DNA from 2 places in the Catalinimonas alkaloidigena genome. Region 1 is predicted to be linked to the other one. Evidence: riboswitches for the same ligand, from Rfam matches in the RefSeq annotation. Region 1 holds a riboswitch; the other holds the start of a gene.
What was found. Region 1 has a riboswitch for S-adenosylmethionine ahead of BLR44_RS08295 (O-acetylhomoserine aminocarboxypropyltransferase/cysteine synthase family protein). Riboswitches for the same ligand answer to the same signal wherever they lie in the genome.
Positions count from the first base shown of each region.

Region 2: it holds a riboswitch for S-adenosylmethionine, as region 1 does, so the genes downstream of both, BLR44_RS02565 (homocysteine S-methyltransferase family protein) here and BLR44_RS08295 (O-acetylhomoserine aminocarboxypropyltransferase/cysteine synthase family protein) in region 1, are expected to answer to the same signal.

Region 1 covers NZ_FNFO01000003.1:281,776-289,197, forward strand. Annotated here, with positions in the region: gene metX (homoserine O-acetyltransferase family protein) at 1-874, opposite strand, end outside; gene BLR44_RS08295 (O-acetylhomoserine aminocarboxypropyltransferase/cysteine synthase family protein) at 1,009-2,334, opposite strand; SAM riboswitch class I at 2,563-2,670, opposite strand; gene BLR44_RS08300 (FAD-dependent oxidoreductase) at 2,922-4,244, shown strand; gene BLR44_RS08305 (hypothetical protein) at 4,262-4,810, shown strand; gene BLR44_RS08310 (class I SAM-dependent methyltransferase) at 4,847-5,575, opposite strand; gene crtD (1-hydroxycarotenoid 3,4-desaturase CrtD) at 5,648-7,156, shown strand; gene gcvH (glycine cleavage system protein GcvH) at 7,212-7,422, shown strand, end outside.
Region 2 covers NZ_FNFO01000001.1:657,944-665,365, reverse strand. Annotated here, with positions in the region: partial or broken gene metH (methionine synthase) at 1-1,948, opposite strand, end outside; gene BLR44_RS02565 (homocysteine S-methyltransferase family protein) at 2,260-3,273, opposite strand; SAM riboswitch class I at 3,331-3,434, opposite strand; gene BLR44_RS02560 (hypothetical protein) at 3,775-4,437, opposite strand; gene BLR44_RS02555 (DUF4190 domain-containing protein) at 4,650-4,898, opposite strand; gene phbB (acetoacetyl-CoA reductase) at 5,403-6,152, opposite strand; gene BLR44_RS02545 (IMPACT family protein) at 6,340-6,939, opposite strand; gene BLR44_RS02540 (tetratricopeptide repeat protein) at 6,955-7,422, opposite strand, start outside.

The DNA of each region.
Region 1 (7,422 bases):
ACAGCACATCGCTCGAAATGCCGATCGAAAGCGTATTTGCCTGGATCTGCGACAGTGCTTTTTCGGCGCTGCCCCGTCCGCGGCCCACGTGGTGGCTGTCCATCGTCAGCGAGAGCGCATAGTACGAGTACGCGTTGAAGCGCTTCGCCAGCTTTTCGCCCTGGTACCGCTGATATGAACTGGCCCGGAATTTTTCGAACGTATCACAGTTGGATTCCATCTGGCCGTTCCAGTAGGTCGTGTAATTCCGATACGACAGCAGCGCGATGGAGCGGGCGGTTTTCATGCCGTTCAGCCCCGCTTCGGGCGTACTGTCCTGCCAGGTGGGATCGGTCTCGATGGCCATCCGCTGCGACTCGTTGAAGGCCACCCCCCAGGGCGAATGAAATGCGTTGGTCGCCAACAAAATCAGGGTTTTGATCCGCTCGGGCTCCATAATGGCCCACTCGACGGCCTGTTGACCGCCCAGCGACCCGCCGATGCACAGCTCGATGGTGTCGATGCCCAGGTGATCGCGCAGCCGGATGTGGGCCTGCACAATATCGCGCACGGTGATGCGGGGAAAGGTATGGTAAAACGGCTGGCCGGTACGCGGATCGACCGACAGAGGCCCGGTGGAGCCATAGCAGGAACCCAGGATGTTGGCGCAAACGATGAAGTGCGTAGTCGGGTCGAACAGTTTGCCTTCTCCGATCATGCCCGGCCACCATTCGGCCGGATCGGCGTTGGCCGTCAGCGCGTGGCAAATCCAAATAACGTTGGAGCGGGTCGCGTTGAGCGTCCCCACCGTACAGTACGCCAGTTGAAAGCCTGGCAATGTTCCGCCCAGTTCGAGCGGCAATTCCTGCGAGTGTTCGTAGATGTGTGCGTCCATGTAAAAGGTAATCCTTCGCGTTCCGGCAGCCCTGCGTCCGGCAACGTCTCGAAATTGGTTCAGTTGCTTCCGGCCCGTCTCTAAAGAAGGCAGCAAAGGTAACGCGAAGGATTACAACATAATAAGCTTATGAATTATTCGACCGGTTCGGGTTGGTTTTGCTTCACTTTTGCAAACGCCTGCGCCAGATCGGCCTTGATGTCTTCGATGTGTTCGATGCCCACCGAAATGCGGAGCGCGTTGGGATGCACGCCGGCGGCAGCTTGTTCCTGTTCGGACAACTGCTGGTGCGTCGTCGAGGCTGGGTGGATGATCAGCGTTTTCGCATCGCCCACGTTGGCCAGATGGCTCACCAGTTTCAGGCTGTTTACAAACTGCTCGGCTGCCTCGCGTCCGCCTTTGATCTTGAACGACAACACCCCGCCGAAGCCGCGTTTCAGGTACTTTTTCGCCAAGGCGTGGTACGGACTGCTTTCCAGGCCGGGGTATTTTACCTCTTCGACCTCGTCGTGCGCTTCGAGCCATTTGGCCAGCGTCAGGGCGTTTTCAACGTGGCGCTCCATCCGCAGCGAAAGCGTTTCGAGGCCTTGCAACAACAGGAACGAGTTGAACGGACTCAGCGCCGGTCCCAGATCGCGCAGCCCTTCCACCCGCGCCCGGATGATGAACGCGATGTTGCCGAACGGCCCGTCTGCACCGAAAATTTCCCAGAATTTCATGCCGTGGTAGCCTTCCGAAGGCTCGGTAAACTGCGGATACTTGCCGTTGCCCCAGTTGTAATTGCCGCCGTCGACGATAACGCCGCCGATCGAGTTGCCGTGCCCACCGATCCACTTCGTAGCCGAAGCGGTAACGATGTTGGCGCCGTGCTCCAGCGGACGGAACAGGTACCCCGCCGCACCGAAGGTATTATCGACCACCAGTGGCAAATCGTACTGTTTTGCGAGGGCAGCGATTTTCTCGAAATCAGGAATGTTGAACTCGGGGTTGCCGATGGTTTCCAGATAAATCGCCTTGGTTTTTTCGTCGATCAGTTTCTCGAAGTCCTCAGCCTTGTCGCCTTTGGCGAAGCGGGCCTCGATGCCCAGCCGTTTGAAGGCCACTTTGAACTGATTGTAGGTGCCGCCGTAGAGGAACGACGTCGAGATGAAATTCTCGCCGGCTTCCAGAATGTTGGTCAGGGCCACCATTTGAGCCGCCTGCCCCGAGGCCGTGGCCAAGGCGGCTACGCCCCCTTCCAGGGCCGCGACGCGCTTCTCGAACACGTCGGTGGTGGGGTTCATAATCCGGGTGTAGATGTTGCCGAACTCCTGTAGCGCAAAAAGCGCCGCACCGTGCGCAGAGTTTTTAAAGTTGTACGACGTGGTCTGGTAAATGGGCACGGCACGCGCACCCGTGGTGGGGTCGGCTTCCTGGCCGGCGTGGAGTTGGAGCGTTTCGAAATGCAATTGATCAGCCATAATGCGTTGGGAGTGTTTGATGGTGAATACTAGGAATTGAGGCGTAAGAAGGCACGGTGGAATCGGACGGTTCCCCTGCAATCCGCTTGGTAGGCGTTTCGTTTCCGGCCGGAGGCGAGGGAAACGGTCGGCGGTTCAGCGGACAAGCATCAGCGACAACAACAGCCTGTGCAGGAAGGTTGTGGCGTAGCGACTAACGTGAAGATGGCGTTGAAAGGCATGGCGATTAACTTATATGTCCTAAATTGCTTTAGGCCAGGAATTAGCACCTTTCCACGGTTGCGGAGGTTGCTAGAGGTTCGTTGAGCCTGGTCTCTCCCCTCTTCTTTATAAACCAATGTCACCAGCGTAGCGGGCGGAATTGACTTGTGATTGCAATATTACGGGTCTGGTTTGGAAGCGCCAAACTTTTCCACACGCTTCCGGGGCTTTTGTCCGGCCGACGTCATTTCACGCGAAGTCGGCGCGTCTGCGGCCTTGTGCACTACATTTCCCTGCAAAATGGCTTTACTTTGTCCCCACAAAAAAGTTAGAACCGCTACCACGCGGGCATCTTCGCCGGCGTGTTTGCGTACGACTTGCTGACTATGAAACACATCACCGTTTTCGGGGCGGGGCTGGTAGGCTCGCTCCTCGCGATTTACCTCAAACAACGTGGCTACCGCGTAACGGTCTGCGAACGCCGGGCTGATCCGCGCCGCGCGGGTGTCGTGGGGGGCCGTTCCATCAACCTCGCGCTGAGCGACCGGGGCTGGCGGGCCCTGGAAGGCGTCGGCATGGCGGAGCAGATTCGGGAAATCGCCCTGCCGATGCGCGGGCGAATGATCCACGACCTCGACGGTCGCCAGGCGCTGCAACCTTACGGCACCACCGGGCAGTGCATTTATTCCGTATCGCGCGCGTTGCTGAACGAAAAACTACTCGACCTGGCCGAACAGGAAGGTGCCGAGTTGCGCTTCAACGAACGCTGTCTGGACGTAAATTTCGAGCAACCGACGGCTACGCTGGTATCGCCCGGCCACCCGGCGGCTTACACGTTGGAAACCGATTTTATCTTCGGGGCGGACGGGGCCTTTTCGGCGGTGCGCAGTTCGTTGCAAAAAACTGATCGCTTTGACTACGAGCAGTCGTACCTGGCGCACGGCTACAAAGAATTGTCCATTCCTCCGACGGCCGACGGACAGTGGCGACTCGACAACGGCGCGCTGCACATCTGGCCGCGCCACAGTTTCATGCTGATTGCCCTGCCCAACCTGGACGGAAGTTTTACCTGCACGTTGTTTTTACCGTTTGACGAGTTCGACAAGCTGGATTCGCCCGACCGCGTGGCGGCCTTTTTTCAGGAGCACTTTCCGGACGTGGTGCCGCTGATGCCCGACTTGCAGGAGGAGTTTGTTCAGAACCCGACTTCGTCGATGGTGACGGTTCGCTGTCACCCGTGGGTGCGGGGCAACGTGGCCCTGATCGGGGATGCGGCCCACGCGCTCGTGCCGTTTTACGGACAAGGGATGAACGCCGGGTTCGAAGACTGCCGTGTGTTGAACGAGTTGATGGTAGCCCATCCGGACGACTGGCCGCACTTCCTGGAACAGTACCAACGCCAGCGCAAACCCAACGCCGACGCCATCGCCCAACTGGCGCTGCAAAACTTCGTGGAGATGCGCGACCGCGTGGTCGATCCGCAGTTTCAGCTCCGCAAAAAGATCGAAGCCCAGCTTCACCAGCAGTATCCCGACGAGTGGGTGCCGCTTTATACGATGGTCACGTTCAGCCACCGTCCCTACGCAGAAGCCTTGCGGCTGGGCCGCAAGCAGGACGACGTAATGAAACAACTCTTGCGAGAACCCGACCTGGAAGCCCGCTGGGATCATCCCGAAACGCTGGAAAAAGCGATGCGTCTGTTTCGGTAGATGTAAATATCGAGTAGATGGAATGGGAAAGTATGGTAGAAGCAATGGCAAAAATTACTGAGAAGAAACACCTTCTTATCGTAGGCAAATCAGCAGAAGCGAGGCATGAGTTAGTAAACAGCTTGGTAGAAACTTCAAATAGACAGGTTTATAGATTTCCAGCCAACATCGAGCGCTTCGATGAATACCTAGAGCACATGAGGAGATTGTTCCCATTTGTTCCTATCAATTGGAAAGAGCAAAACCCCAAAAAATGGACGTTGAATCAAATATGGGACTTCCACTTAGACTGGACTGACCACACCCATAGCATTTTGATCGTGATCGAAGAATTTGGGGAAATGGAGGAGCGCTGGAAAATAGAAATCTTGAGGGACTACTTCAGCAAATCTTACTATCAAGAGCAGCCAAATACATCTCGTTCAAATTTCCAGCTGATTGTAACACAACAGGAAGAAGGCAACATGATTGACAAGCTAAGTTCTGTGTTTGGACTCAAGGAACACGAGAAAAGAACCGCTACACAAGTAATACAAGGAAAACTAGAAGTCATAAACCTAGACTGAGTGTAAAGCCAGTATGGGCCTTGTAATGAGGCATTACTAGTTTGTTAACCGCGCCAGGTAATTGTCGGTATCGCCTTCCGCGAGACATTCGCAGTGGAGCCCCGCCGCGTGGGCCGCATCCTCCAGCAGATCGTAGCTGACAAACAGCCAGGAGAAAGGTTTGCTACGCGCGTCCTTGTACTGCATCTGGTAGCGCATCTCGCCGTAATAGCGGTCGTTTAGGTCCAGGTAGTAGCTGCCGTCTTCTTCTTCGTACAGGTAAAGGATGTCGGCAGAGTCGAGCAGAATCTGTCCCCCTGGCTGCAGCAGGGTAGCCGCGTGTTGCAAAAAGGCCGGAAGTCTGCCGAGGGTACCGGCCAGGCCGGCGCCGTTCATCAGCATCAGCACGGTATCGTAGGTTTCGTCGTGCAGGTCCTCAAACCGCATGGCGCGCGCATCGTGCACGCCCCGCTGCTGCATCACCTCCACCGCCAGCGGTGAGTAGTCCAGCGCGGTTACCGCTCCTCCCTGTGCCTGCCACCACAACGCATGACTCCCGGCGGCCGCCCCCACGTCGAGCACCCGCCCCCGGCAGGCCCGGAGCGCTTCCTGTTCCAGCGGAGGCATCTCGTCCCACGTCCGGAACAAATACGCCACCGGAATTTCGTCGTCGTCGGCGCGGTCGGAAGTCACCACAATGGCATCGTCCGCCTGGCCCTGCCAGAAGTCACGAATGGCCTGCCCCATCGGGTCCTGGTGCGGGGCGAGTAACAGAGAGGATTTCATCAATCAGGTAGAATTGCGCAAACTTACGCCAGGTTTAGCGGTTAGTATCGAAATGAATCAGAGGCATCAACAATGAAAAACCCTAGAGCGGCCGTAATCGGCGCGGGCATCGGCGGCCTAGCGGCGGCAATTCGCCTAGCGCACCAGGGCTACGCCGTGACGGTGTTTGAGGCCAATCCCTATCCCGGCGGCAAACTATCGGAAATTACGAGCGATGGCTACCGGTTCGATGCGGGTCCGTCGCTGTTCACGTTGCCCGACCAGGTCGATGCGCTCTTCCGGCTCGTCGGCGAAGAGCCTCGCGACCATTTCGATTACGAACGCCTCGACGAAATCTGCCGCTATTTCTGGGAAGACGGCACGTGCCTGACAGCCTGGGCCGATCCGGTCCGCTTTGCGCAGGAGGTGGAAGCACAACTCGGCGAACCGGCCGAGCGGGTGTTGCAGTTTTTGCGGCGCAGCCGGACGTACTTTGAGCTGGTCGGCGAATTGTTCCTTTTTCGGTCGCTCCACAAACCGTCTACGTTTCTGAACCGTACCGCGCTGCGGGCCATTAGGCAACTGCCCAAACTGGGACTTTTTTCCACCATGCACGGCGCGAATGCCGACTTCTTCCTTGACCCGCGCCTGGTGCAGCTGTTCAACCGCTTTGCGACCTACAACGGTTCCGACCCCTACCAGACGCCGGCGTTGCTGAACATCATCCCGCACCTGGAACACAACATCGGGGCGTTTTTCCCACGCCAGGGCATGCATTCCATCACCACGTCGCTGGTAGCACTGGCGCGCCGCCAGGGCGTAACCTTCAGGCTAGGCACGCCGGTCGAGCGCATTCTCACCCACCGGGGGAAAGCCATCGGGCTACAGGTGGCAGGCAAGCCCCTGCCGTTCCGCGTGATCGTCTCGAATGCCGACGTGGTCAGCACCTACCGCAGGCTGCTGCCCGAACGCCGCCATCCGCACCGGATTCTGCGCCAGCCCAAGTCGAGTTCGGCGCTGATTTTCTACTGGGGTATCGACCGGCAGTTTCCGCAACTGGGCCTGCACAACATCTTTTTCAGCCGTGACTATCGGCGCGAGTTCGCGCACATTTTCCGGCACCAGACCGTGTCGGACGACCCGACCGTCTACCTGAACATCACGTCGAAATACAAACCTGACGATGCGCCGCCCGGCGGCGAAAACTGGTTTACGATGGTCAACGTGCCCAACAACGCCGGGCAGGACTGGGACGGGCTGATTGCGCAAACGCGCCAACACGTGCTGGCGAAGCTGAGCCGTCTGCTGTCTTGCGACGCGGCTTCGCTCATCCGCACAGAAGCGCTGCTCGACCCGCGCTCCATCGAAGCGCGTACCGCTTCGGCCCAGGGAGCGCTGTATGGCAACAGTTCCAACAACCGCTACGCCGCGTTTCTGCGCCATGCCAACTACTCTTCGCAATTGGCACATTTGTACTTTTGCGGCGGCAGCGTCCACCCGGGCGGCGGCATTCCGCTGTCGCTGCTGTCGGCCCGCATTGCCACCGAACTGGTTGCCGAACGCGAAAACCGTTCGCCTTTTTTGCCGTTACTAGAGCGTTGAGCAACACTTGTAGAAACCGAAATCAAGTGTACTTTTGACCTTAAACCTTGATCCGATGAACATTCCTAGTGAGTTAAAGTATACATCCGACCACGAGTGGCTGCGCGTGGAAGGCAACGTGGCCTACGTAGGCATTACCGATTTTGCCCAACACGAACTGGGCGATATCGTATTTGTGGACATTCCGGCCAACGAAGACGAAATCGCCAAGGGCGACGTATTCGGCAGTGTGGAAGCCGTTAAAACCGTGTCCGATCTCTTTTTGC
Region 2 (7,422 bases), on a different contig from region 1:
TCATTTTCAGCATTGCCTGCGCGTCGTCGTAGAGTTTGCGCGCCACCGTCCCCACCACCTTGTCGTCGAAGATCTTCGGAAACTTGCCTTTCAGTTGCCAGGTCTGGAAAAACGGCGTCCAGTCGATGTAGTGCGTCAGTTCTTCCAGGGAGTAGTCGTCGAAAAACTTGGTACCGAGGAACTGCGGCGCGTGGATTTCGGTCGCGTCCCAGTCGATCTCGATCTTGTTTTTCAACGCCTCTGCGTAAGGCAGATAGTTCTTGTCCTTCTTGCGGTTGGCGTAGTCCTCCCGCATCTTTTCGTACTCCGCCTTGAAGTTTGCTTTTGCCTTTGCACGGGTTTCCTTTCCGATCAACTGACTCGCCACGGGCACCGAGCGGCTGGCGTCGAGCACGTGTGCCACAGGACCCGAATACTGCGGATCGATCTTCACGGCCGTATGCACACGCGAGGTGGTGGCGCCCCCGATGAGCAGCGGCACGGTAAAGCCCTGACGCTCCATCTCTTTGGCCACGAATACCATTTCGTCGAGCGACGGCGTAATCAACCCGCTGAGGCCGATCAGGTCGGCGTTCACTTCTTTGGCTTTCGCCAGAATTTTCTCGGCGGGCACCATCACGCCCATGTCTACGATCTCGAAGTTGTTGCAACTCAGCACCACCCCAACAATGTTTTTCCCGATGTCGTGCACGTCGCCCTTCACGGTGGCGAGCAATATTTTTCCGGCCGAACTGTTGTCGTCCTGGCTCTTTTCGGCTTCGATGTAGGGCAACAGGTAAGCGACCGCCTTTTTCATCACGCGGGCGCTTTTCACCACCTGAGGCAGAAACATTTTCCCTTCGCCGAACAGGTCGCCGACCACGTTCATGCCGTCCATCAGCGGCCCTTCGATTACCTGCAGCGGCCGGTCGACCTGCTGCCGCGCCTCTTCGGTATCTTCTTCGATAAATTCCACGATGCCCTTCACCAGCGCATGCGTCAGGCGCTCCTGCACCGTTCCCTGCCGCCAGGCGTCGTCACGCTCTTTGGCTTTGCCGTCGCCCTTTACCGTTTCGGCAAAATCGAGGAGCCGTTCGGTAGCGTCGGGACGGCGGTCGAGCAGCACATCTTCGACCCGCTCCAGCAGATCGGGCGGAATTTCATCGTACACTTCCAACATCGTTGGGTTCACAATGCCCATGTCCAGGCCGTGCTGAATGCCGTGGTAGAGGAACGCCGCGTGCATGGCTTCGCGGACGCGCTGGTTACCCCGGAACGAGAACGAGACGTTGGAAATCCCACCGCTCACGTGAGCACCGGGCAGGTGCTCGCGAATCCACTTCGCGGCCAGAAAGAAGTCGAGGGCGTTGCGCCGGTGTTCTTCCATGCCCGTCGCGACGGGGAACACGTTGGGGTCGAAGATGATGTCCTGCGGCGGAAATTTCACTTTATCGACCAACAGGCGGTACGATCGTTCGCAGATTTCGACCCGCCGCTCGTACGAGTCGGCCTGACCGAGTTCATCGAAGGCCATGACGATCACCGCCGCGCCGTAGCGTTTGATGACGCGCGCGTGGCGCAGAAACGCATCCTCCCCTTCTTTCAGGCTGATCGAGTTGACCACACACTTGCCCTGCACGACTTTCAGCCCCGCCTCGATGATTTCCCACTTCGAGGAGTCGATCATGATGGGCACGCGAGCGATGTCGGGCTCGGAGGCGATCAGGTTCAGGAAGCGTACCATCGCCTCTTTGCCATCGATCATCCCTTCGTCCATGTTGATGTCGATGATCTGCGCTCCGCCTTCTACCTGGTCGAGCGCCACGGCCAGCGCGTCTTCGTACTTATCTTCTTTGATGAGGCGGAGAAAGGCGCGCGAGCCGGTCACGTTGGTCCGCTCACCGATGTTCACAAAGTTGGATTCCGGCGTAATGATCACCGGCTCTAAGCCGCTCAGTTTCAGCGGGGGTAATTTGAAAGTATCAGGATGAAGTTCGTATTTCTTCATGAAAGTGTTCTGGTACTCAGGGGCAACCAAGTCATGGGGGACGTTGTTTGCCCGACTTATTGTTTAATGTTTCTCAGCAGGTCGGCCAGTGCTTTAGTTTGCCTAGCCTGCTTGTCGGGATACTGTTTTTTTAAATCTTCGGATGGACCATGCCAGCCAGAGGGCTCCTGACAGCAAGAGAGCGACCACCACCGTCGAAACAACTGGCGGTATACCCTGTGTCGTGTGGTAAGGAACCGTCAGTTCCGACTCTGAAGGCTGATGGGGCGTACTCACTCCGCAGCGACTTCGGCCGAGGGCACTTTCCGGGGTTCAAATTCCGCGGCAGCTTCAGCAATGGCCCGGATGTGGTCGGGCGTCGTGCCGCAGCACCCTCCAATGATGTTAATCAGCCCCAGTTTCAGGAATTCGCGGATCTGCCCGGCCATGTCGTCCGGCGTCTGGTCGTATTGCCCGAACTCGTTCGGCAAGCCGGCGTTGGGATGCGCGCTCACCAGAAAATCGGCCTTGCGGTGCAGCACCTGCAGGTACGGAAGCAGGTCTTTCGCCCCCAACGCACAGTTCAGCCCGATGGAGAGCAGCGGCGCGTGGGCCATCGAAATCAGAAACGCCTCGGTGGTCTGACCCGACAGCGTACGGCCGCTGGCATCGGTAATCGTACCCGACACCATGATCGGCCACTCCTGCCCGCGCGCATCGAACTCCTCTTCGATGGCAAACAGGGCGGCTTTCGCGTTGAGCGTATCAAAAACGGTTTCGACCAGCAGCAGATCGACCCCACCGTCGAGCAAGGCGTTGACTTGTTCCCGGTAAGCTTCTTTCAGCTCGTCAAAGGTAACGGCGCGGTACCCCGGATCGTTGACGTCGGGCGAGATGGACGCGGTGCGGTTAGTCGGACCGATGGAACCGGCCACAAAGCGGGGCTTGTCCGGATTCCGGGCCGTAAACTCATCGGCCACTTCGCGGGCTAACCGCGCCGACTGGTAATTAAGTTCATAGATAATATGCTGCAGTCCGTAATCGGCCTGCGCGATGGTCGTGCCGCTGAACGTGTTGGTTTCCGCAATGTCGGCGCCCGCTTCGAAGTAAGCCGCGTGGATGGCCCGCAACACGTCGGGGCGCGTCAGGGCCAGCAAATCGTTGTTGCCTTTCAGCGGATGCGGATGATCTTTCAACGCCTCGTTGCGAAAGTCCTCTTCTTCCAGTTTGTAGCGCTGAATCATCGTGCCCATGGCGCCGTCGAGCACCAGGATACGCTTTTTTAAAATGTCTTGAATCTGAGTCATGTCTCGGATAGATGAAGCCACGTAACGTTATCCGAGAAAGAGCGGGTGAAAAGTCGCGCTTTATCTTTCCCCTTTGACCGGGGTGGGAAGTGGCACCTTGATCGATAAATCCGGTTGCCAAGACGTCGCAGGGCCCATTCCCTCAGTCTTTCTGGATAAGCGCTGCAAGGTACACGGATGGCAGGAAACAAACAACTTATAACAGGCTCGGCACCAGCCCTCCTAAGTAAGCGCTGTTAAGGAATTTTCATGCACTTGCTCGGCATTTCACCCGTTCTGTAAATCATGTCACAAAGGCTCTTCAAAGTTGGTTCCTCTCCGGTAAGGTTAGGCCAGAACCGATAGCGATTACCACTCCGCACCACTCCTTGTGGCCCTCGTTGCCGGGTGAGGCGGATCGGTAGGGGCCGCGGGCGCTGAAACACCCGTGTAGCGCTAAAACAAAAGATCCGCCTTACGGCGGATCTTTGGTGCGTAGATGGCCTAAAGGTTAAGCGGAGCTTAGTCATCGTTTAGCTGATCGTAGGGAAATTTACGGCCCGCTTTCCGCATCAACGTGTTGATAATGGTGTTGAGATCGCTGCCCAAGCTTCTAGCCAAGGTTTTCTCATACTTCCACAATAGCTCCCCTGTGGTGCCATCGTTGATGTGGATCGTGCATTTACCTGTATTTGTAGCACCGTAGTAACCTACTAGCATGCCCATAGCAATAGAGGCACCGTCAAAAATGGGTTTATCTGTCTGTAAAAGTCCTCCGACAATTCCATCAACCCCAAGCATTTCGGCCAATTCTTCGGCTGTAAAAGAATGTATATTTTCTTCGGTGACCCCATTCTTAGCCAAGAGTGCGTTTGTTTTGGTAATATCCTGAAAGTTTACGGCAATGGCCTTCTTTTCTTTCCGCTTTAGGAAGTAGGTCTGAAGAGCGCTTTGCACGGCTAAACCTTGTTCGCTTTCCAGCTTCTTGTGGCCTTCTGCACCCAATTTCTCCATTTGTTTCGGTCGGAGGTTTACTGTGGCTTTGAAGGGAATAATAGCCAGCATTTGGTGTTCTGCAGCCAGGCTTGAGAAATCGGGGTTTGTATAGATTTCCCGAGTTTGCGCCTGAATTGTGGTAGCCATTACTACCCATACCAGGACCATTACAACAGCTTTGTTGAGCATGATTAGTTAATTTTCTTTATAAAAAATCATGCTAAGAGATAATCTAACGTTTCTGTTTTCCAAGCGCCTATACCGCTCAGGTGCGTAATTTCTTGTTTTTCAATTTTTATGATGAGATTTGAGCAGGAGCTAATTCTCTTGCTCTCTTACTTACGTTTTTGCCTTCTCCTACAAGTACAAGCCTGACGAGTCTGCAACGAATACCGAGAAGCTTACCCTTGCCAGGCCAGAATCAGCAGAATGATCAGCACGATGCCGAGAATGCCGACAAGGGTCCACACCAGGCCCATGATCAGTCCGGCCAGCGCCAGCCCATAGCCACGACGGCCTTCCCGGCGCGTACGCCGCATGCCGATGATGCCGAAGACAATCGCCATCACAACCGATCCCAGCGACAACAGCCCGATAAAAGGAACGACGGACAACAACGCCCACGTCAGCGGCACGAAAAGGCCGGCCAAAAAGGCTGCAACGGCATAGCCATCCATGACACGCGGCGGGTCCGGCTCTTCCGGTATGGGTAGGCTTAAATTGGACAGCCTGGGCGGAGGCTGCAAAACTGGGGGCACAAGCGGCGGTACTGCCTTAAACGACTGAAAGGTAGGCCGGGCGTCAGCTTCGTACGGATGTGCAGGCACAGAAACTTCCGCGGTCGCCAGTGCGTCGGATGCGGGCGCGACCATTGCGGGTTCTGTTCGAGGAGCGGGGGTGCTCACGCGCACAGACGGGCGGGCTGCGGGCGGAGCTTGCGAAGGGAAGGTGTAGTAGCGAGGCGTGTGGCAGGCAAGCACCAACCCTCCCAACATGAGGAAGGTGAGTAGACGGAGTAGCATGAGCTCGCAATTAGACGAGCTAAGTTGCACTATTTTCCGAAAGAACCTAACGTATGGAAGACGAAGCCTGAAATTCGTACGCTGTGGGCCTATTTTCTGATTCCCAGCTGCTTAAGCAAGGAGCCTCCTCCCCTAATACACGTGCTGACCGCCGTTGATGGCGTAGTTGGCTCCCGTGATGAACCGCGCTTCGTCGGACGCGAGAAACGACACCAGATAGGCTACTTCGTCGGTGCCTCCCAGCCGCCCCATCGGGATGCCGGGCAGAATTTTCGTCCGGATGATTTCGTCGGGGATGGCCTTGACAATTTCGGTATAGATGTAGCCCGGCGAGATGGTGTTCACCGTAATGCCTTTGGTAGCGACTTCCATCGCCAGCGATTTGGTGAAACCGTGCATGCCGGCTTTGGCGGCCGAATAGTTGGTTTGCCCTACCTGCCCGCGCTGTGCATTGACCGACGAGATGTTGATGATCCGGCCAAATCCCCGCTCGATCATGCCGTTGATTACGTGCCGGCACGTGTTGAACACACTGGTCAGGTTGGTGTTAATCACGTCATCCCAGGCCTCTTTGGTCATGCGCCGCAGCACGCCGTCGCGGGCAATTCCGGCGTTGTTGATCAGCACATCGATCGGCCCGATCTTCTCTTCTACGTTGGCGATGGTGTTTCCTACCGAATCGAAATCGGCGACGTCCACTTCGAATACGTCGAGAAAGTAACCTTCTTTCTCCATTTCCAGTTGCCAGGCAGAAAGCTTCGACTTATCGCGATACGTTCCGGCGACTCGGTATCCGTCTGTGATCAGACGTTTGCACATGGCTGTGCCTAAGCCACCCGTTGCTCCTGTAATCAGGGCGACTCTCCTATTTTCGCGATCCATGCATTCGTTGGGTTATGGTGGGAATCCGCAGCGATGGTCCCAAACAAGCCACTAAACTCACAAAATTTGTGCTCCTTTCGAAATATTCTTCGGCTCAGGAAGCTTTTTTTTATGAGCTTTTTAGCGTGACCGTACTCTATTTTCTTGATTTGGAAAGTCTTATACTACGGGCCGAAATCGTTTGGGTTTAGGCGTCGAGCACCTTTACGCCTACCAATTGGTCCAGTTTCTCCTGAATTTCAGTCACCTGATCACGCCGAAAGCTAATGCGCAGGCGGCAGGCCGTGTCGAACTGCTGCTCGCGAATGGCTCCGTCGTACTCGTGGATGATGCGGTGCACATCGCCGGTTTGTTCGTAGCCAAACGCCACCGTGAGCTGTTGTCGCAATACTTCCGTTACCACCCGCGCCCGGTCGAGTGCCTCGGCAGCGGCCGTTTTGTAGGCCACGATCAGTCCACTTACGCCCAACTTAGTTCCCCCGAAGTAGCGCACCACCACCACCAACACGTTGTACAGGTTCCGGGAGCGGATCTGGCCCAGAATCGGATCGCCCGCCGAATGGTTCGGTTCGCCGTCGTCGTTAGCGCGGTACCGCTGGTGCTCGTCATTAAATTGGTAAGCGTAGCAATGATGCCGCGCATCGTGATAGCGACTGCGCAAGGCCTCCAGACAGGTGCTGACGTCCTCTTCGGACGAAGCGGGATAGGCAAAAGCCAGAAATTTACTTCCTTTCTCTTTGTACAGTCCCTCCGAGGGCTCCGCAATGGTCTGAAATTCCTGTAGCATAGTCGGTTGCCGGGCTCAGTGTTTACGCAGGTAGGCCTCGGCCTCACGGTGCACGGAAAGATCGCTCGTGCTTTTCAACGCCTGCTTGTACTGCGCGCGCGCCTCGTCGGGGTTTTCCTGAACAATGGCGATGCGCGCCAGCCCGGCGTGTGCCCAACCCAGCATATCGTCCGGTGCGTACCGGTACGTTGTCTGAAGCGCAATGGCCTGGCGATACGCCTTTTGCGCCGCCTCCAGCGCGTGAGCGGCCTTTTCCTGCCACCATCCGTCAAACAAATGGGCCGCAATGCGGTAGTAGGTATTGTCTTCGCGCAACAGAGCATCGATGCGGGGCCGGGCTGCTGTGTACTGATGGGTCAGCAGCAGGGTCTCGGTCATGATCATCCGAAAGTAGGTATTCTGCGGGTAAAGCCGGTGGGCTTCTGCCGCCAGCCGATGCCCTTTGGCCGTATTTTCCTCGTAGCTTATGTAAATGTGAATTAA